3 regions of the Lysinibacillus parviboronicapiens genome follow, and region 2 is predicted to be linked to each of the others. Evidence: riboswitches for the same ligand, from Rfam matches in the RefSeq annotation. Region 2 holds a riboswitch; each other region holds the start of a gene.
The links. Region 2 has a riboswitch for cobalamin ahead of cobT (nicotinate-nucleotide--dimethylbenzimidazole phosphoribosyltransferase). Riboswitches for the same ligand answer to the same signal wherever they lie in the genome.

Region 1: linked by a shared signal. The riboswitch ahead of C9J31_RS12760 (hypothetical protein) and the one ahead of cobT (nicotinate-nucleotide--dimethylbenzimidazole phosphoribosyltransferase) in region 2 are both predicted to bind cobalamin.
Region 3: linked by a shared signal. The riboswitch ahead of C9J31_RS21665 (hypothetical protein) and the one ahead of cobT (nicotinate-nucleotide--dimethylbenzimidazole phosphoribosyltransferase) in region 2 are both predicted to bind cobalamin.

Annotation. Positions count from the first base shown of each region.
Region 1 covers NZ_CP073713.1:2,666,670-2,673,381, forward strand. Annotated here, with positions in the region: gene C9J31_RS12755 (elongation factor G) at 21-1,961, shown strand; gene C9J31_RS12760 (hypothetical protein) at 2,112-2,894, opposite strand; cobalamin riboswitch at 3,164-3,347, opposite strand; gene C9J31_RS12765 (YdeI/OmpD-associated family protein) at 3,561-4,154, opposite strand; gene C9J31_RS12770 (hypothetical protein) at 4,195-4,395, opposite strand; gene C9J31_RS12775 (ABC transporter ATP-binding protein) at 4,619-5,341, opposite strand; gene C9J31_RS12780 (ATP-binding cassette domain-containing protein) at 5,354-6,103, opposite strand; gene C9J31_RS12785 (ABC transporter permease) at 6,096-6,712, opposite strand, start outside.
Region 2 covers NZ_CP073713.1:1,323,763-1,330,474, reverse strand. Annotated here, with positions in the region: gene glnA (type I glutamate--ammonia ligase) at 1-721, opposite strand, end outside; gene C9J31_RS06215 (MerR family transcriptional regulator) at 822-1,196, opposite strand; gene C9J31_RS06210 (methionine gamma-lyase family protein) at 1,338-2,603, opposite strand; gene C9J31_RS06205 (trimeric intracellular cation channel family protein) at 2,989-3,594, shown strand; gene cobT (nicotinate-nucleotide--dimethylbenzimidazole phosphoribosyltransferase) at 3,796-4,851, opposite strand; cobalamin riboswitch at 4,987-5,162, opposite strand; gene C9J31_RS06195 (rhodanese-like domain-containing protein) at 5,439-5,741, opposite strand; gene hfq (RNA chaperone Hfq) at 5,839-6,066, opposite strand; gene miaA (tRNA (adenosine(37)-N6)-dimethylallyltransferase MiaA) at 6,153-6,712, opposite strand, start outside.
Region 3 covers NZ_CP073713.1:4,479,242-4,485,953, reverse strand. Annotated here, with positions in the region: gene ytvI (sporulation integral membrane protein YtvI) at 185-1,243, opposite strand; gene C9J31_RS21675 (hypothetical protein) at 1,336-1,884, shown strand; partial or broken gene C9J31_RS21670 (glutathione peroxidase) at 1,995-2,498, shown strand; cobalamin riboswitch at 2,652-2,852, shown strand; gene C9J31_RS21665 (hypothetical protein) at 3,032-3,571, shown strand; gene C9J31_RS21660 (ABC transporter substrate-binding protein) at 3,577-4,527, shown strand; gene C9J31_RS21655 (tyrosine-protein phosphatase) at 4,827-5,582, shown strand; gene C9J31_RS21650 (MATE family efflux transporter) at 5,784-6,712, shown strand, end outside.

The DNA.
Region 1 (6,712 bases), 1.3 Mb from region 2:
ACGATGAAATGAGGATTTTTATGTACAAAACAATTGGCGTACTAGCTCATGTGGATGCAGGGAAAACGACATTCTCGGAGCAGTTACTTTATCATACAAATAGCATTCAAGCTCGTGGACGTGTCGATCACCAGGATACTTTTTTAGATAATCATGCGATTGAACGTGCTCGGGGCATTACTATATTTGCTGAACAAGCCCGCATGCAAATTGGCCAAGATACATACACACTTATCGATACACCCGGGCATGTTGATTTCTCCCCTGAAATGGAACGTGCGATTCGAGTCATGGACTATGCCATTATTGTCGTTAGTGCTGTCGAGGGGGTTCAGGGCCATACTGAAACAGTGTGGCAGTTACTACGCCAATACCATGTACCAACTATGTTCTTTATCAATAAAATTGATCGTGATGGTGCCGACATCGAAGCAGTCATGGCGCAACTTCAAAAAGAATGCTCTACTGACGTTTTGTTAATAGAGCAACCGCTTCACATAGATACTATATCAACTCCTGTTAAGGAATGGCTCGCTGAACGCGATGAACAGTTACTCGATGCTTTCCTTGCTGAAACGCTGGAAAACCACACTTGTCTAACTCGATTGCAAACAATGATTCAGGAAGAGTTAGCCTTCCCATGCTTTAGCGGGTCCGCCTTAAAAGATATTGGCATCAAGGAATTTTTGATGCAACTTTCCCTCCTGACTGAAACTTATTATAAAAAAGAGGAGGCGTTTCAAGGAGAGGTCTTTAAAATTCGTCATGACGGGCAACAGCGCTTAACATTTATGAAAGCAATACAAGGCACGCTGCATGTGCGTGACGAATTTACATTTGGTGAGGCGTCTGAAAAAGTGACGGAAATACGCTTATATAATGGACATCGCTTTGAAACGGTGCAAGTAGTAAGTGCTGGGGAAATATTTGCAGTAAAGGGGCTTAATCAGGCAAATGTTGGGGATATACTGGGCAGTTCGTTAAGACCCCAACCATATGAACTCATACCAACATTACAAGCGAAGGTGCAATATGTAGGACAGCAACATATTAAGGAAGTGCTGAAAATCTTCCGTTTACTTGAAGCGGAGGAGCCCTCGTTACGTGTTGTATGGCACGAGAAATTTCAGAAAATACACGTACATATAATGGGCGTTATTCAGCTTGAGGTTTTGAGTGAAGTGCTAAAAGATCGCTTTTCACTGACAATTACATTTGGTGAACCACAAATTTTATACATGGAAACAATTGCATCAACAGTAACTGGCTATGGTCATTTTGAACCTTTAAAGCATTATGCTGAGGTGCATTTACGTATGGCACCAACTACACGCGGAGTTGGCAATACGTTTGTCAATGCTTGTCACGCTGATGATTTATCTGTCGGTCATCAACGACTTATTGAAAAGCACCTATTCGAGCGTGAACATCATGGACTTTTAACAGGCTTCCCTGTCACAGATATTCAGTTCACCCTTCTAACAGGAAGAGCCCATATTAAGCATACCGATGGCGGCGATTTCCGAGAAGCGACATTCCGCGCACTGCGTCAAGGCCTTGAACAAGCTGAAAATCTATTACTTGAACCCTATTACCGCTTCAAGCTAAAGGCGCCTAACGATTTTATTGGCCGTATGATGACCGATATTCAACAAGCTGCCGGCACATTCGATGCACCAATTTTGACTGAACAACAGGTAATTTTAACAGGGCGTGCACCTGTTGCTACATTTATGGGCTATAGTACAGTCTTTGCTGCGTATACAAATGGCAAAGGCTCATTGTCGCTACAATTTGATGGCTATGATGTTTGCCATAATACAGCGGAAATTATTACTCAAATCGGCTACGATAAACAGGCCGATCCTGAATATACATCCTCTAGTATATTTTGCGCTAAAGGGAAAGGCTACTCTGTTCCCTGGCAGGAAGCACAAGCTGCCATGCATTGCATAAAATAAAGTGAAACCTCAATAAAAAGGCTTCATGCCCCGGTATGCCAATAGCTACAATGATTCTAATAAACTTTTTTATAAACAATTCAGCGGATTATAAAGCTTTTTAAATTTTCTACAAAAATAAGTCCTCCACAATAAATGGAGGACTGGCGATTATAAAGCATGCGCTGTACTCGTTGACTGTTCAACGAGTACATACGCAGGTTCCACAATGACATACCCATGATTATTCGAAAAATCAATGAGCACTGTACCAGGCTTACTCTTTAATAATTGTAAATTATCGATAGTTTGGAGCAATAATTCATGGCCATTGCCACGCGGGTGCCAATTTAAATGGTAATCATTCAGTGCTTTTACAGCTTGCATAAATTGCGCATATTCGTGCTCTACGTATTTTTTTAGATTCGTTAATTTAGTAGACTCTCTTTTTGTCGCAACGACTAACGCTAAATCTGCCAAATACGTCTCATAAAAACGCATGACCATCGAGCACAGTAGATCATTTACACGTGCCGCGCTTAAAATGGGCTTCGGGTTCAAGTGAAGCCTTTCTAAATTTGGTTTTGCACGAACCGAATCGATACGTGTAATTAAATGATATGCTTCTCCGTTCACTTCATAAACAATTGGATTGGTCGGCATATACATCATAAAGCCATTCTTTCTTGTTTTTAACTCATCTGCCACACTCGCCTTGGCAAATAGATGTCCATCATAGTCTTCATTTTGAATCCAAATAATTTCTTTGTTATATAAAATTCGATCAAACAGTTGTTCGTTGCGAATAAGTCCTGTTGCTAAAAACTGATCGACAAGTGATTCGATAACGATTCTTGTCTTCGTCTGCTTTCCTACTTCTGTGCGTGGATGCTTACAAATTTTCATCGTTGATTGCTGCTTTTCCTGTGCTGTACATACATGAATATTCGTCATACGTGCATTCCTCTTTTCGTACATATTTTCAAAACGACAGGTATACGACCACTAAAAAAACGAATTTCTTCTTAATTTAAGAGGAAATCCGTCGCAATGGCTTTAACACCTTATACATATCATTCATCACGCAGCATCAAACATCGCCCATATAGAAAAGAATCGGTTCGATACCGAATACTTTCTTTTACTATGGGCGTTTGACGTACTGTGACGAACAGAACATTCTGTTTTGTCAACATGCCACCTCCTATTCCTCGTAGGGTTTTGGTGTGTACTCGTAATAGGCAGGTCTCCTGACTTATGGTCAACGCATCTTTCCCCTTCCCGTCTATAGACAGTGGTATTTAAAAAAGACGCTCACATTTACAGTTGCGGGACAGTGTCGGACTTACACCGACTTCCCTTTTAGTAAATTGATTTTCAATTTACACCTATTACTACACGCTATTCAGTTGTGAAAGAAAATGGACTAAGTCACATTCCTTATAGATTACTAATATTAATTGTAAAGAAGTGTATTTCTAATGTCAATTATCACAAAATATTCCAATTTTTTGTGTCGTAGAGTGTAGAGTTAACATTGCCCCAGTTCGTTAAAAAAATAGCTTTGCAGCAAAAAAAAATATCCTCTAGTTTGATTAATGATATTTTCTATCAAATGAACTAATCATTTAATCCCTTTCCATCGAGAATTTGCTGCATATATTTTTCAACCCTTGCCACTCGAGTTTTGGATTGTTTGGGTTGAGAAAAATAAAGAATGTATGCCCTTTGCCGACCCGGTGTCAATGCTTCAAAGGCTGTTTCCAGTGCAGGGAACTCATTGAATTTATTTTGAAGCTCTTCAGGAAAGATAATTTCGGTATTCTGTTTATAATTCACTTCCAAACCGGCCTTTTCTACTTCAATGGCTTCAAGAATATAGTCTTTCAAGATGGCTTCCATTTCAACGATTTCCCGCACATTGGTAAACCGAATTTGGCGTGCCGCCTGTACATTTTCTGTTTGTTGAATGAGAATGCCATGGGAATTCTTTAACAAGGCACCTTTATGAAACAAAAGTGCACAATAGTCTTTAAATCCATGTATTAGAACTATGTTTTTATTGTCAAACATGTAACAAGGATGTTTCCACTTTATTTCTTCGGTCAGCTCACACGCTAGAACGATATCTCTCAACGTCGCAAATTCTTCCCTCCACTTTTTTGCTTGACTTATAAATTCATCAACTTTCGGATTCATTCTATTATTTGTCATCAAGGAACACCTCGCATTAATTTTGTTCAGCTGCAATCAATTATTCATGAAGTAACCCAGCGCGAATCATCTCAATACGACTATCAACACCTAGCTGTTCAAGGTTTTCTAGTTGAGCCCGCGTCATATAGTACATACTAATACTTCCATCCATACTAAGACGAACTTCGAATAAAGTATCATCTATCTGCGTTATTTCAATCGAGTTATTGTGGTCAAGTTGTATGTTTACGCTTTTCAAACGCTATCACCCCATTCAATTATAACGTCAATACCTTGGCGAACTAAAGCTACTCCATTAATTTAGCCTTTTGTAGATGCAAAAACGGTCAAGCTATCGAAGCTAATCGTTGATTGTTTAATGCGCTATACAATAATTTAACTAAAGTGGATATAAACATGAAGTAACTACTCTTTAAGGAAGAACGCTTTGTCCAACATAGCCTGTCCCCTGCAAAAATCTATCATCCCATCGCTTGAAACAGCTTTTGGGCATAGCTGTTGGTCAATTGAAAAACACCATGCTCTTTTTTACCTTCATCGACTATTTTTCCATCCTTCATGACATACAAGCGTTCGCATAAATAGGAAACAGCCTTTAAATCATGGGAAATAAATAAAATAGCCATGTGCTGTTCTTTATTTAGTGTGATTAATAAATCAATGATTTCCCGTTGCGTTAATCGGTCTAAGCTGGAAACAATTTCGTCGCACACTAACAATTTGGGCTCTACTAACAGGGATCTTAACAAATTAACTCTTTGCCTTTCTCCACCACTTAGCTCATTTGGCAAACAATTTAACACAGCGACTGGTAGCTTTACCTTATCGAGCATGGCATGCAAATCGTTGTTGGTCACTGTTTTTTTATACTGTAATGGCTCCAATAAGGATTCTTTTACAGTCCACATTGGGTTTAAAGCGGCAGTCGCGTTTTGGAAGATCAACTGACAGTGTTCATAAAATGACGAACAATTTTTCTTTGTAATCTCCACGTCATTAAAATAAATGTGACCTTGGTTGGCCCTTTCCAACTGCATTATGATTTTAGCAAGTGTACTTTTCCCGCTTCCACTTTCACCAACCAGTCCAACGATTTCACCATGTCCAACATAAACGTTCACGTGCTGTAGTACTTGCTGCCCCTTATGAAAGCTTTTACTAACATTTTCAACTTGCAGCAACAATGACATTTCCCCCTAAAAATGATTTTCTAACAGTAACTTTGTATATGGATGTTGCGGCTTATCAAATACATCGCTTACCTGACCCGTTTCAACGACCTCACCTTTTTTCATGACCACTACTGCATGCGCGACCGAAGCAGCGATGTCCAAATCGTGTGTGATGAGTAATATAGTAGTCCCTTTTTCGTCATTGAGTTTTTTCAGCAAATCTATAAAATCCTTTTGAATGAGCATATCAAGGGCAGATGTTGGTTCATCAGCAATTAATAAAGTGGGCTCAGTATATAATGCACAAGCAAGCATACAACGCTGCAGCATGCCACCCGAGAGCTCGAAGGGATAGCGTTCCATAATGTCATCCGTTAAATCTAAATCCTGTAAAATCACACGCATTTTTTGATAAAATTCCATTTTCGAATGTCCTTGTTTATGCCCTGTAAAGATAAATAATTGGTGCTTCATTTTTGTAGAGGGGGAAAAGCTATTTGCAGCATCTTGAAAGACCGTAAAGAAATGCTTTTTGCGCAGCTCCACTCTTTCTTTTGGGGACATTTCCACTAAATTCTTGTCATTAAATAAAATATCTCCCCACACCTGTGCGTGCACAGGTAATAAACCGAGGATGGCAGATACCGTCATACTTTTGCCGCTACCACTCTCACCAATAATCGAAGTAATATGCCCTTTAGGTACCGGAAACGTTACATTATGAATAAGTTGTCTACCATTCATTTCAACGGATAATTGCTCTATGCTAAGCATGTGCGCGCTCACCTCCTTGCTTCTTCAATGCCTCCCCGATAAATTGAAGACATAAGATTGTGAAGAAAATTATAAGCCCCGGAAATAGTCCAATCCACCATGCACCAACAAGTAAATCTGTTTGGGCTGAATATAACATGGTCCCCCAAGACGGCGTTGCTGGAGGCACTCCGATTCCTAAAAAACTAAGCGATACTTCCGTGAAAATAGCACCAGCAAAGTTAAATAACGTCACGACAAAAATAGCCGGGAAACTATTGCGCAACAAATGGCCGAACAATATTTTCCACATAGGTGTACGGAACATCACAGCCATGTGGACAAATTCTGAATCCTTTAGTCGCATAAATTCAGAGCGAACAATACGTGCCGTGACAAACCATCCTGTCAAGCCCATAATGACTGCCATATTCCACACACTCCCTCGCATGATAGCTTGAAACGCAAGCACGATGACAAGTGATGGGATGGTTAAAAATGCTTCTAGTAATCGCATCATGACTATGTCTAGCACTCCCCCGAAATATCCACTAATTCCGCCAAATATAAACCCAATGATGGTGGAAATCACAACAGATACTACCGCTATCAAAAGGGTCACTTTCCCTC
Region 2 (6,712 bases):
CCGCTTCACCGAATAATGGTTTTGGCATGAATGTAGCATGTAGGCCATGTTTGCGTGCAATTGTTTTAACAACTAATTTAAATGTTTGGATGTTGTCACAAGCAGTGATGGCATCAGCATATTTGAAGTCGATTTCATGTTGTCCAGGCGCTACCTCATGGTGAGAAGCTTCGATTTCAAAGCCCATTTCTTCAAGCTCTAATACGATGTCACGACGGCAATTTTCACCTAAATCTGTTGGTGCTAAGTCGAAGTAACCACCGTGGTCATTAACTTCTAATGTTGGCTCGCCTTTTGCATCTAATTTGAATAAGAAGAATTCTGGCTCAGGCCCTAAGTTGAAGCTTGTGAAGCCTAAGTCTTCCATTTTTTTCAGGATTCGTTTTAAGTTGTTACGTGGGTCACCAGCAAATGGGTCGCCTTTTGCAGTGTACACGTCACAGATGAAACGTGCTACTTTCCCTTTTTCAGAAGTCCAAGGGAACACTACGAAAGAATCTAAATCAGGATATAAGTACATATCTGATTCTTCGATACGTACGAAGCCTTCAATGGATGAGCCATCGAACATCATTTTGTTTTCTAGTGCTTTGTCTAGTTGGCTAACAGGAATTTCAACGTTTTTGATTGTGCCAAGAATATCCGTAAATTGCAAACGAATAAAGCTTACATTTTTTTCTTCGATTAGACGCTTAATGTCCTCTTTTGTGTATTTACCCACAGTTTTCCACACTCCTATAAATTGTCTAGCTTATATCATTACTCTACCCTATTAATAGAACAATAAACCGTCCGCTTAAAAAGCAACCTGTTGCTCAATTTTAATAGAATCGAGATAAATCCCCACGTCTGATGGATGATTTTTGCATGCGCTGTGCTTGACGCATTTCTTCACGCATTATTCGACGCAATTCTGTGTCGCTTAAATCTGGTTCTTCTGTTGCAACAGGATCAAGTTTTTTAGCGAATAATTTTTTAATCTTCGCCATATTCATGCCCTGCTCCAAGTAATCTTTTACTTCTAGCAGTGTGTCGACATCATTTAATGAAAACATACGACGATTGCCTTCTGTTCGGTGTGGCTCGATTAAATGGTGTTCTTCATAATAACGAATTTGGCGTGCCGAAAGCTCGGTCAATTGCATCACGATACTCATAGATAATAACGGCATAGTTCGTCTAATTTCACGACTCATTTAAGTCCCCTCCAATACCCGCTAATCATATAACGAAAATTTTTCACTGTCAATAAAGATGTAAGGTTTCCTAACATCGTTTTTTAGATTTTTTTTAAACGGATGAAAATTTGTAAAAACCGATGAAAATTCGTGCATGGATTATCTATTGTCTGCCTCTTTTGGAATAGATTGCACGGCGCTGCAAATGGCAAATTTCACATGTTCGTACGTTAGGCCCCCCTGTATAAATGCCGTATAAGGCGGACGAATTGGACCATCCGCTGTGAGTTCAATACTCGAACCTTGAATAAATGTGCCTGCCGCCATAATGACATCATCTTCATATCCTGGCATATACGCTGGTTCTGGGGCATAATGCGCATTTATCGGGGAATTCGCTTGAATTTCTCGACAAAAAGCAATCATCTGCTCCGCTGTTTGGAAAGAAACCGATTGAATTAAATCCGTACGTACAGCATCATAACTAGGTGATGTCACCATACCTGCTTCTTCCAACATTCCTGCTGTGAAAATGGCTCCTTTTAATGCTTGGGCTACTACATGAGGGGCAAGGAAAAAGCCTTGATAGAAATCACCTAACGTATTTAATGTTGCACCGGCCTCCGCACCAATGCCTGGTGACGTCATACGGTAGGCACATTTCTCTACTAAATCAGCACGGCCAGCAATATAACCACCTATTTTGGCTAAGCCACCACCTGGGTTTTTAATAAGCGAGCCTGCCATTAAATCCGCACCTACCTCTGTCGGCTCAAGTGCCTCGACAAATTCACCGTAGCAATTATCCACAAATATAACTGCTTCTGGGGCAAGTTGGCGGACCTTAGCACACATTTCTGCTATTTGTGCAATCGTAAATGACGGTCTTGTTGCATAGCCCTTTGATCGTTGAATAGCAATCATTTTGGTGTTTGGTGTAATGGCTGCTGCCACACCTTGCCAATCAATTGTTTGGTTATCGACTAGGTCCACATGGCGATAGCCGATGTTATAATCCTTCAGTGATCCAGTATCCTTCTCCCCACCATCAACAATGGATTGTAAAGTATCATATGGTTGACCAGAAATATACAGCAACTCATCACCTGGACGTAACACACCGAATAAACTAAGCGTAATGGCATGCGTACCCGAGATAATTTGTGGACGCACTATGGCCGCTTGTGCTCCAAACACCTCTGCATATACGCGCTCAAGATTGTCACGACCTTCATCATCGTAGCCATAGCCATTAGAAGGATGCAGATGATAATCACTTACCTGATGCTTTCTAAATGCCGCAAGCACCTTTTGCTGATTGAAAAACGCCATTTCCTCTACCTTTGCATGATAAGGACGGACCTTTTCCTCTATTATAGCCGCGAAAGCTAGCGTGTTTTCTGTTAAATTGCTTGTAAAAGTCATTGTTTTCGTCTCCGTTTCACATTTGTCCTCCGTAAAAGGTCCGTCATTCGTTCAACACCCATAGAAAAGTGAAAAAATAAGTTTGATGAACGATTACTAACTGACCATTAAATACTCGAACTGTTTACTAGTATTCAGTAGAGAGAATCCCCCACTCATTGGAGTTTTGCTTAATCCCAGTCCTATCTTAACAATTTGTAAGCCTACCTGCAAAACTTGCCTATTGTTTCTAGAGGTAAGATGCGCTAAGCTAATGTGCGGACTTATTCCAAAAAAAGTATTCAAATGCTGAATTTAGCTACAAAATTCATAGATTCTGTTACATTCAGCAAAAGTCTTTAACTTTATTGCTAAAGTTAATTATTTGTTAGAAGGGGTGAAAGGGATGGCTTGGGAGTTTTTTAGCATTATTGGGACAATTGCCTTCGCTATTTCCGGGGCAATAATTGCGATGGAGGAAGAATACGATTTATTCGGTGTCTATATACTTGGTATTGTTACGGCATTTGGTGGCGGTGCCATCCGAAATTTACTTATTGGTTTGCCTGTGACAACACTGTGGGGACAGGATATGATGTTTCAAATCGCCTTAGCGGCGATTACCATATTTTTTATATTTCCACACCATCTTATTCAGCATTGGCATCGCTGGGGTAATTTCACAGATGCTATTGGATTGTCGGCATTTGCGATTCAAGGCGCATTATATGCTGTCAAACTCGACATGCCAATTAGTGCGGTGATAGTTGCCGCTGTTTTAACAGGTTCAGGCGGTGGGATTGTTCGTGATGTATTAGCTAGACGCAAACCACTCGTACTACGCGATGAAATCTATGGCGTCTGGGCAGCATTAGCAGGGCTTTTCGTAGGCCTTGAATTATTATCAGGAGATATCTTTTTATATGTATTATTTGGTGTCATAACGGCATTACGCATTCTTTCTTATATGAAAAAATGGCGTTTGCCTTTACGGAAGTTAAATCGAGCATAACTAAGCCCTGTATTAATAACAAGCCCAAATAGCTAGTACGGTTATTTGGACTTGTTTTCCTGTATTTCTTATAAAAGATCAACGCTACGCTTACCGAATACTGTTTCCCTGTTATCCTTTTATAGTGATTCTAGTCAATATAGTGGCACTACGTTTTATGAACTCATTTTATTTCCTTCATTAAAAACTTTAAAATATAGGTTACTTTTCTAACATCATCATAGATTCCTCTAATGTAGCCATGTTATTCATCATGGAGCAAGCTGCATCCAAAATAGGGAATGCTAAAGCTGCACCCGATCCCTCTCCTAATCGCATATTCATATGTAGCATCGGTTCAACTCCCAGCATTTCAGCAGCAATTTTAGCACCTGGTTCTTCAGAGGCATGAGAAGGAATGATATAGTCTTTCACTTGTGGTTCAAGCTCATAGGCAATTAGTGCCGCAATCGTAGAAATAAAGCCATCGATGACAACCGGTTTGCGATTGGCAGCAGCTGCCAGTACGACTCCAGCCATAGCGCCTATTTCTAAACCACCGACTTTTGCAAGAATATCAATAACGTCATCGCGTTTTGGATTGTTTAAGGCAATGGCTTTTTGAATGACCTCTACTTTATGCGCAAGCCCTCCTGTTCCAACACCTGCACCGAATCCAGTCACTTCACACGGATTACATCCATGAAGAACCGATAAAATCGCAGCACTTGGTGTTGTATTGCCAATGCCCATTTCACCTGTCCCGAGTAAATCCGCTCCACTTCTAATTTCCCCCATCGCTACTTCAATTCCTACTTCAATAGATTGAATCGCTTGTTCCCTTGACATAGCAGGACCCTTTGCCATATTATCCGTGCCGTATTTAATTTTTTTAATCATGACACCTGCATCGAGTGGAATATCCTCTTTTACGCCAACGTCTACTGTGACAATTTTTGCATTGGTTATTTTTGCGACAGCACAAACACCTGTTAAGCCTTTTGGAAAATTTAATGTTTGAAAGAGCGTCACATTTTGCGGGTTTGACGTCACCCCTTCGTCACAAACACCGTGGTCTGCCGCACAGACAATGATGGCTTTACGATCAATCTTCGGAAATAATTGTCCCGTGATACCAGATAGCTGCACGGCAAGAGACTCAAGTTTACCTAAGCTTCCAGGTGGTTTACTAAGGATATCTATTCGTTCCCTCGCTTTCTCCATCATATTGTTGTCAACTGGCTGAATGTTTTGTATCGTTTGTTGTAATAATTGCATGACAATTTCTCCTTTTTTGTTTGCCTGTTACTATGAAGTATCAGTAACTATCCCCTTGGTTTTTGAATAAAGAAAAAACAAAAAGCCTGTAGTTTATTCATAACAAATAAACTACAGACTTTTCCATCGTCTATATCATACGAAGTCAATTAGGCAGGTCTCCTGGCTCAATTTCAACATTTCATAGAACCTTCCCAGACTATTCTAGTGGCATTCTCTATGAAACTCCATTTTACAGTGGTGGGACCGCTCAAGCATTTCACTTTATTCCCTATTCTCCCGCAATGGGCACCTAATACTTTTTATGCAACTACTTTAAATCTACGTCAAAGTATTTTTAGTGTCAATATATTTAATGAATGGATGAAAATATAATGAAGTCCTTTTAAGAGAGCTAACTATAAGCAAATCGATACGATAAAAAGTGCGCAAGCGTTCGGGATGAATCTCAACAAGAAGTTTAAACTAAGCTTAGCCTCTCTAGGAGAGCAAAGAAAACTAGATGCGCAAAATTTACACAGACTGATTTATATAACACCACATAAAAAAAACAAAACCCTCGCTTAAGCGAAGGTTTTAATGAATCATTATTTAAATTCTAACTCACCATCGTAAGCAAGCATTCCGCCTTCAAGGTTTGTTACGTCAAAGCCTCGATCTTCTAAGAATGCACAAGCATTTGCAGAGCGTCCACCAGCTTTACAAACCACGATATAAGGTTTTGACGCATCCAATTCATCTAGTCGATCTGGAATAGTGCCAAGTGCGATGTGCTGTGCGCCTGGAATCATACCTTGTGCGACTTCATCATCTTCACGAACGTCAATAATGTATAAATCTTCGTTTGCATCCAGTAAATCTAATATTTCAGTTGTTTCGATTGTTTTCATGTGTCTAATCCTCCAATATGTCAAACTCTTGTACTATTATAGCTTGAACAAAAAAAAACAGCTAGTGTCACACACTAACTGTTCATATATCCCTTTATTATTCTGTCTCTGAAAACTCAACTTGCTTAGCTGGAACGAATGTAGAAATTGCGTGTTTGTAAATAAGATGCTGTTTATTGTCAGCATCTACTAATAACACCGTAAAATTATCATAGGATTTCACAGTCCCTTTTAACTGGAATCCATTTAAAAGAAACACAGTTACAAAAACACTGTTTTTACGTAGATGATTTAAGAACGTATCTTGCAAATTAATTGATTTCATCGAATGCGCCTCCCCTAATCTCTTTCTACCTCTTCATTCCTATAGTAGCATGTTATCCCAATTAAGCAATTAGTAATTTTTACAAATTATTGGATATTCCAGTCTTTGTCCACGAATTGCACATCCATTTTATTTCGGAAATAGGTTAGCTGCCTTTTTGCATAGCGTCGTGAATTTTGCTTTAAATTTTCAAGCGCCATTTCAAGTGAGCATTTACCATCTAAATAATCATATAATTCCTTGTAACCGATTGCCTGAATCGACTGTACATCTCGTATATTTTGTTGCCATAAGCCTTTCACTTCTGCTAATAGACCTTTTTCCATCATTAAATCTACCCGAAGATTAATGCGGTTGTAGAGTTCTTCACGAGACATATTTTGACCAAGTCCTAAGATTAAATGATGATAAAGGGGCGCTTGCCCTCGATTTTGTGCTTCTGAGGCCTTGGAGATTCCACTAAGCTCTATCATCTCTAATGCTCGAATAACACGGCGCGTATTATTTGGATGGATTGTCTGAGCTGTTTTTGGGTCAAGCGCAGCTAGCTTTGCATGCATAGCCTCTGGACCTAATTTTGCAAGCTCAGCATAATAGGCTTCTCTTGCTGCCACGTCTACCTGCTCCTCTGTAAATTGAAAATCAT
Region 3 (6,712 bases), 1.7 Mb from region 2:
ATTACAGAGATGGCCTTTTTTAAACGTTAAAGAAATATAAATTTTCTTATTCAATTTTAGGTATTCATGCAGCGATAAATTAATGACGCGGCGAAAGCCACTTTATGTGGCATGTGCGCTATACATTCTTTTTCAGCGCTTGTCGCAGCTATATGGCCGCGAGTGCGCTTTTCTTATAAGTTAGTTAAACTTTGAAATTCAACTTGATAATACCTGTTTCTTTTAAAGCAATGAATAAAATAATAAAAAATGGTCCTGTGAGTAAACCAATGATACCAAATAGCTGAAGTCCGATAAACATGGCTATTAATGTTGGCAAGGTAGATAATCCGATATGATCTCCCATCAACTTGGGCTCGACTACTCGACGAATTATGAGTAGAATAACTGCTAAGATGAATAATTGGACAGAAATGGATGTGTTTCCCATTAATAAATGATAAAGCCCCCAAGGTGCTAAAATAATAATTGATCCCAGAAATGGAACGATGTCAATTAGCCAAATGATTAAGGTCATTGTGACAGCATATTTGGGCTGAATAAGGAGAAGTCCAACAAGTGTGACACCTCCAATAATAAAGCTCACGAGTAGATGTGCCTTCATAAAACCAAAAAATGCGTCTTTTAAACGATTAGAAATTATTTTCATTTTTTTCGCAGTAGATGGCTTCAAATATTTGTAAGTAACTTGTTTTAATTTTGGTAAATCTAGCATAAATAGAAATAGAGCAATCATATATACGAGAAGACTAATAAAGAGGCTTGGAATTTCTGAAAAGAATGCAGTAACTTTGGTATAATTAAAGATGTTTAGAAAAGATTCTTCAATTTTCTTAATGAAATCCATTGTTGTACTTTGAAGTGAAGCACTCACTTCAGCGGGGAAGTCTTCCGTATATTTAGAAATGTTATCTTGCATGTTTAACCACATTTCCGATAGTTTAGAAATATAATAGGGGGCTTGCTTTGAAACTACTATAATTTGCGACATGAGCTGTGTAATAGTAAAGTAACAAATAATAGAAATAAAGATAACGCTCATTATGTAAATGAAGGCGACTGCAATTTTCCGAGACATTTTCCATTTTCGTTTAAAAAACATTACAATTGGTTCTAAGAAAAAAGCGGTAATCCCCGCCAATATAATAGGCACGGAGACTGGTATGATAAAATATGCCGCCACTATTAGACATATAATCACAAGCGTTCGTAAAATCAACTTTCGGGTAATAGATTTATTCATAAACTCTCCTTCTTTGTATAAATTAAGTTAAGTGTAACATAAAAAATTTAAAATTTTATAACGTTCTGACAGAATAAAGGTAGGGATGAATCATGGAAAAAGAGATTTTGCAACTTTTTAGTAATATAACAGAGCATGACCGTGAAATCCAATTCGAGTCTTATGAAGAATTGATAAAAATTATGCAAGAACCAGTTGACTGGACATACTCAGTCTGGGAGCATCTCGTTCAAGCCCTTACATATAAAGATGGACATGTACGTGCACGTGCAGTACAGTTTTTATGCGCATTGGCGGCTAAAAGTGATCCAGAAGAACGTGTACTAGAGGATTTTTTGAAAATTTGGGCAGTAACGTATGATGATAAAACTGTAACGGCAAGACATAGTCTACAAGCAATCTGGCAAATTGGGCTTGCTGGACAAGTGCAAAGAGATTTAATTGTTTCGTATTTAGCAAAAAGATTCCAAACGTGTATTGACGAAAAACACCCGACACTGATCCGATACGATATTATTGTATCCTTTAAAAAGTTGTTTGATGCCACGAATGACAGGAATCTATTAGAAATTGCAAAGAGATTAATTGATGAAGAACAAAACGTAAAATATAAAAAGAAATATCAGACAGCCATTCGTTAAACAAGCGTAATGGCTATTTTTTATGTTGAAACTCATTTGTTGGAGAAAATTTAGTTTATTGCTATAATCATGAAAAATATGAAAATGAGGTTTAAAAGTCAAATGGTGAAATTTTATCGATGGAAACATATCGTGGGAAGCCGATGCTTATTGTCAACACAGCAAACAAATGTCGTTTTACATATCAGTTTGAATATTTACAAAAAATGTATGAAAAATAGGGCAAGGATAATTTCCTTGTGTTAGGTTTTCTTTGTGACCAATTTGACAATCAAAATCCAGAAGATGGTGAAGAAACTACACAGCTATGTAAAGTAAATTATGGTGTGATATTTCCAATTTTTGAATTAGTGCAAGTAAATGGTGAGACTACACATCCATTATTCAATTATTTAAAGCATGAAGTGGATTTTCATGAATTTGGAAAGGCAAATATACAGGAGAAAATGTTAGCTCAAACGATAGTCCAAATAGCACCTAGCTTTTTAGATGGTCGCAATATTCGCTGGAACTTTACACAATTTTTAGTAGATGGTAATCGTAAAACAACTGCGCGCTTCGAACCAACGGATTCTCAACTTGATATTGAACAAGCTATCGAAAGAATTTTATAGTCATTATTGAATATAGAATTTTCAGGTGAGAACTACAAATAGCTAATCGTTATGTAGAAATAGTGCTAGGTTTTATATGTTTTTGACCGAGTTTTCCGCAATTTCGCAACTACTTTTTCATCACAATATATGATAAACTGCTTTACAAGTGAATAATTCTTGCAGAATAAGGGTGCTAGGCCATAGCATAATCGGGAATTCGGTGTAAAACCGAAGCTGTTTCCGCAACTGTAAGTACATAAATCATAAATTTAAGCCACTGTCTAAGATTAGATGGGAAGGTATTTATGACATCGCTACATCTAGGTAGTGAACTGTACAAGCCAGGAGACCGACCTTTATTTGAACGTATAAGTACTCTTCGGAAGTTAGGAGGATATGCGGCAAATACATAGGCAATGTCGTGTCAAAGCGACACTATTTATGCATTTTCGTCGTTACTCTATTAATCGGGAGTGGCGTTTTTTTTATGCACTTTAACCTTCATCCAGTAAGTAAGGAGAATTTCACGAAAGAAAGTGGGGGTCTTAGTTTTGAAAAAAGATGCGCGTTATTCATGTTATCCGTTTATGCGTGAAAAAGTATCAACGGTTGATTATGAAATTCGTACAGATAGTTTAACAACACATGTAGGTGTTGCCCTGGCGGCTGTAAAGAAAGAAACGGTGGAGGTTGTAGCAGGCGATTTGCTGGCAATTTTGCCGATGGCTTATCATGTCAATGGTTCAGTACGTGGCAAATTGGCAGTTACCGATGAAGATTTAGCATGGTTAAGTAATCGTTATGATTTTTACGTTGAGCATGTTAGGGAAGAGATTCAAAACTTTGTTTTACCACAAGGAACGGAGGCTGCTGTTGCCCTTCATTTATGTCGAAGTGAAGCGAAAAAATCATACCGTGTCTTGCACAAAGTGTCTGAAGAGCGAGAAGTACCAGCTATTCTCTTCGATTATTTAGGATTACTGGCGAATGTGTTTTTTGTCATGGCTGTATACATGAATCAACAAGCTGGAATTGCTGAAATTCCGTTTATAAGTAAATCATACCCAATGAAAAAGAAAAAAGGAGAATGAGATAAGTGAAGAAATTATTTAATTTCCAATGGCTATCAATTTTGATGTTAGCACTTGTCCTAGTGGGCTGCGGTACAACTGATGAAGAGAAGAATGGGGAAACATCTCAGGAACAAAAATCAACTGAAGCAACAGGCTATAAAGTGACTGATGATCGTGGTGTAGAAGTGACATTTGATGCTGTACCAAAAACTGTGGTGTCATTACAGCCAAGCAATACAGAAATTTTATTTGCATTAGGTGTTGGGGATAAAATCGTAGGCGCAACAGATTATGATACATATCCAGCAGAAGCACAAAACATTGAACGAGTATCAGATTCTATGACGTTTAATAGCGAGCGCATTTTAGCATTAAAGCCAGATGTAGTGATTGCTTATACTACTGGCCAGGATGACGCGTTAAAAGGACTTGAAGATGCAGGTGTAAAAGTATTTGTTATCCAGTCAGCAGCCTCATTTAAAGATGTTTATGGGGATATAGAACAAATTGCGACTGTCATGGGTGTTGAGGATAAAGGTGAGCAATTAAATAAAGACATTAGGGCTAAAATAGCTAATGTTCAAGCAAAAGTAAAAGATGTAGAAAAACAAAAAAATGTTTACTTGGAGATTAGTCCAAAGCCAGACATTTATACAACAGCAGCAGGTACATTCCAACAAGAAATTTTAAATGCTGCTAATGTGAGCAATGTATTTGCTGACCAAAAGGGTTGGGTAAAGGTTTCTGAGGAAGACGTCATTGCTAAAAACCCTGAAGTTATTCTAACAACTGTGAATTACGCTAAGGATCCTGCGGCAGAAATTATTGCCCGTAATGGTTGGAATACGATTACAGCGATTCAAAACAAAGCAGTATATTATGTAGATGCTGATATTTCCACTCGTCCTGGTCCACGTATTGGGGAAGCGGTTGAGTTAGTAGCCAAAGCTGTTTATCCTGAGCTGTTTCAATAATTAAAGACTTTTAAGAGCCGTTCTATTAGATTAGGACGGCTTTTTGTTAGGTATGACACCTTGCCGAAATTAGCTCGGAAAGAGGGAGAAGCGCTCAGGTGCCCTGGAAATGCGCTCTGGTAAGAAGGCAAGATTTATTTTAGATAGCGCTATACATCGCATGTCTTTTTGGTGAAAAGGCATTGCTATGTACAGAAAAGCCCTGGTGTGAAAATTGGTATTATCCTCAGTTGTTTTATAGAATAGAAAGTAAGGTGATTGCTAATATAAGGGAGGCGTTGTGGTTGACACAGTTTGACATGAAGGTTATTCCGTTTGAAGCAGTCTATAATTTCCGTGATATGGGTGGCTATCAGACGAAGGATGGACGTACTGTCAAAAAAGGCTTAATCTATCGTTCGGCAGCACTTGGAAAAATGACGATGGCGGATAAAGAACGCTTTGAGACACTAGGTGTGAAAACGATTTTTGATTATCGAGACAAACATGAAGCGCAAAATAATCCTAATCCGACATTTCTAAATGCTAGATATATACAAATCCCTGCAAAAGGGAACCATGCTTTTGAAATGCCTACGAATACTGGCGGGCAAAGTTTTTACAAAGTTGTAAGTCCAGAAATGTTCTGTGATTTTTATGCACAAATGCCCTTTAATAATGCTTCTTTTAAAGAATTAATGGCTACCATTCAAAACCCGGAAAATTTAGGGCTTGTTCATCATTGTGCAGTAGGGAAAGATCGAACAGGTATAGGTGGTGCACTGATTTTATTAGCGTTAGATGTCCCTGAGGAGATTATTATGCAAGATTATTTAGATACGAATGAACTTTTACGCCCGATGGTAGACCGAATGGCGCAGGCGATTCAAAAGGATTTTAATGATCGAGAATTACAGCAGTTCTATGCATTAATGTCTGCCAGAGAAGACTATTTACAAGCAGCGTTCGATGCAATGGAAGTTCGTTATGGCTCAAAAACCGCATTTTTAGAGCAAGAGTTTGGTCTAACTCAAGCCAAACGTGAACAATTACAGGCTAATTGTTTAAATGAATAAGAACCCTTTCACATGAGCCCTGTGAGAGGGTTTTTTTATGTTCTGCTTTTGTGAGATGCCGGGTTTTTTAGTGAGTTAGGCCACTGACGAACAGGACGACAGATTTTGTCACCCTTCTCACCGAATAAGTCTTTACAGCAGACAAATCTATGATAAGATACAATAGATTTTTATGTAATGTAGAGAGAGAAGTGGAAGTAATTGGCACATACGATTAGAGTGAAAAAAGCGGCCGAACATTTAAGTTTATTTCATTTAACGTGGCCGATTTTTTTAGAAGTTTTTTTATTTATGTTAATGGGGCTAGCTGATACATTTATGCTTAGTGCTTTATCTGATAATGCTGTTTCAGGGGTTGGTGCGGCTAATCAATATATTCATATTGCAATATTAATACTTGAAGTTGTCGGAAATGGTGCTTCGATTGTTGTTTCGCAGTATCTAGGCTCAAAGCGTTACTTCGAAGCAGCGAAAATTTCAGCATTGGCGGTTACCATGAATTTATGCGTAGGGCTCATTATGAGTGTTGTGTTCTTCTTTGGTGCAAGCCAATTAATGTCTATGATGAATTTAACGGGTGAAGTATTGCTTTATGCCCAAAGCTATTTAGTTATTATCGGTAGCTTTATTTTCCTTCAAGCAATTATCAATGCATTAGCAGCGGTAATTCGTGTACATGGTTGGACAAAGCAAACGATGTATGTTTCCCTTGGCATGAACGTGCTTCATGTTGTATTAAATTATGGCTTTATTTTTGGTAATTTAGGTTTACCAGAGTTAGGCGTAAAAGGGGCAGCTATTTCCTCTGTTATCAGCCGTGGACTGGCAGTAATTGTGTTTTTATGGCTGTTGTATCAAGTAATGGAAGTGCGGGTCAAACTAGAATATTATTTCACCTATTCAAAAGAATATGTCCGGAAAATATTAAATATCGGTTTACCGTCAGCTTTTGAGCAGGTATTATATCAGTTCTGCCAAATTATTTTCCTTTACTATGCCACGTACTTGGGAGCTGAAACGCTTGCGGCAAGACAATATGCTATGAATATTTCTATGTTTACGTACTTATTTGCTATTGCAATCGGTACAGGGACAGCGATTATCATAGGTCGCAATGTCGGTGCTGGTCA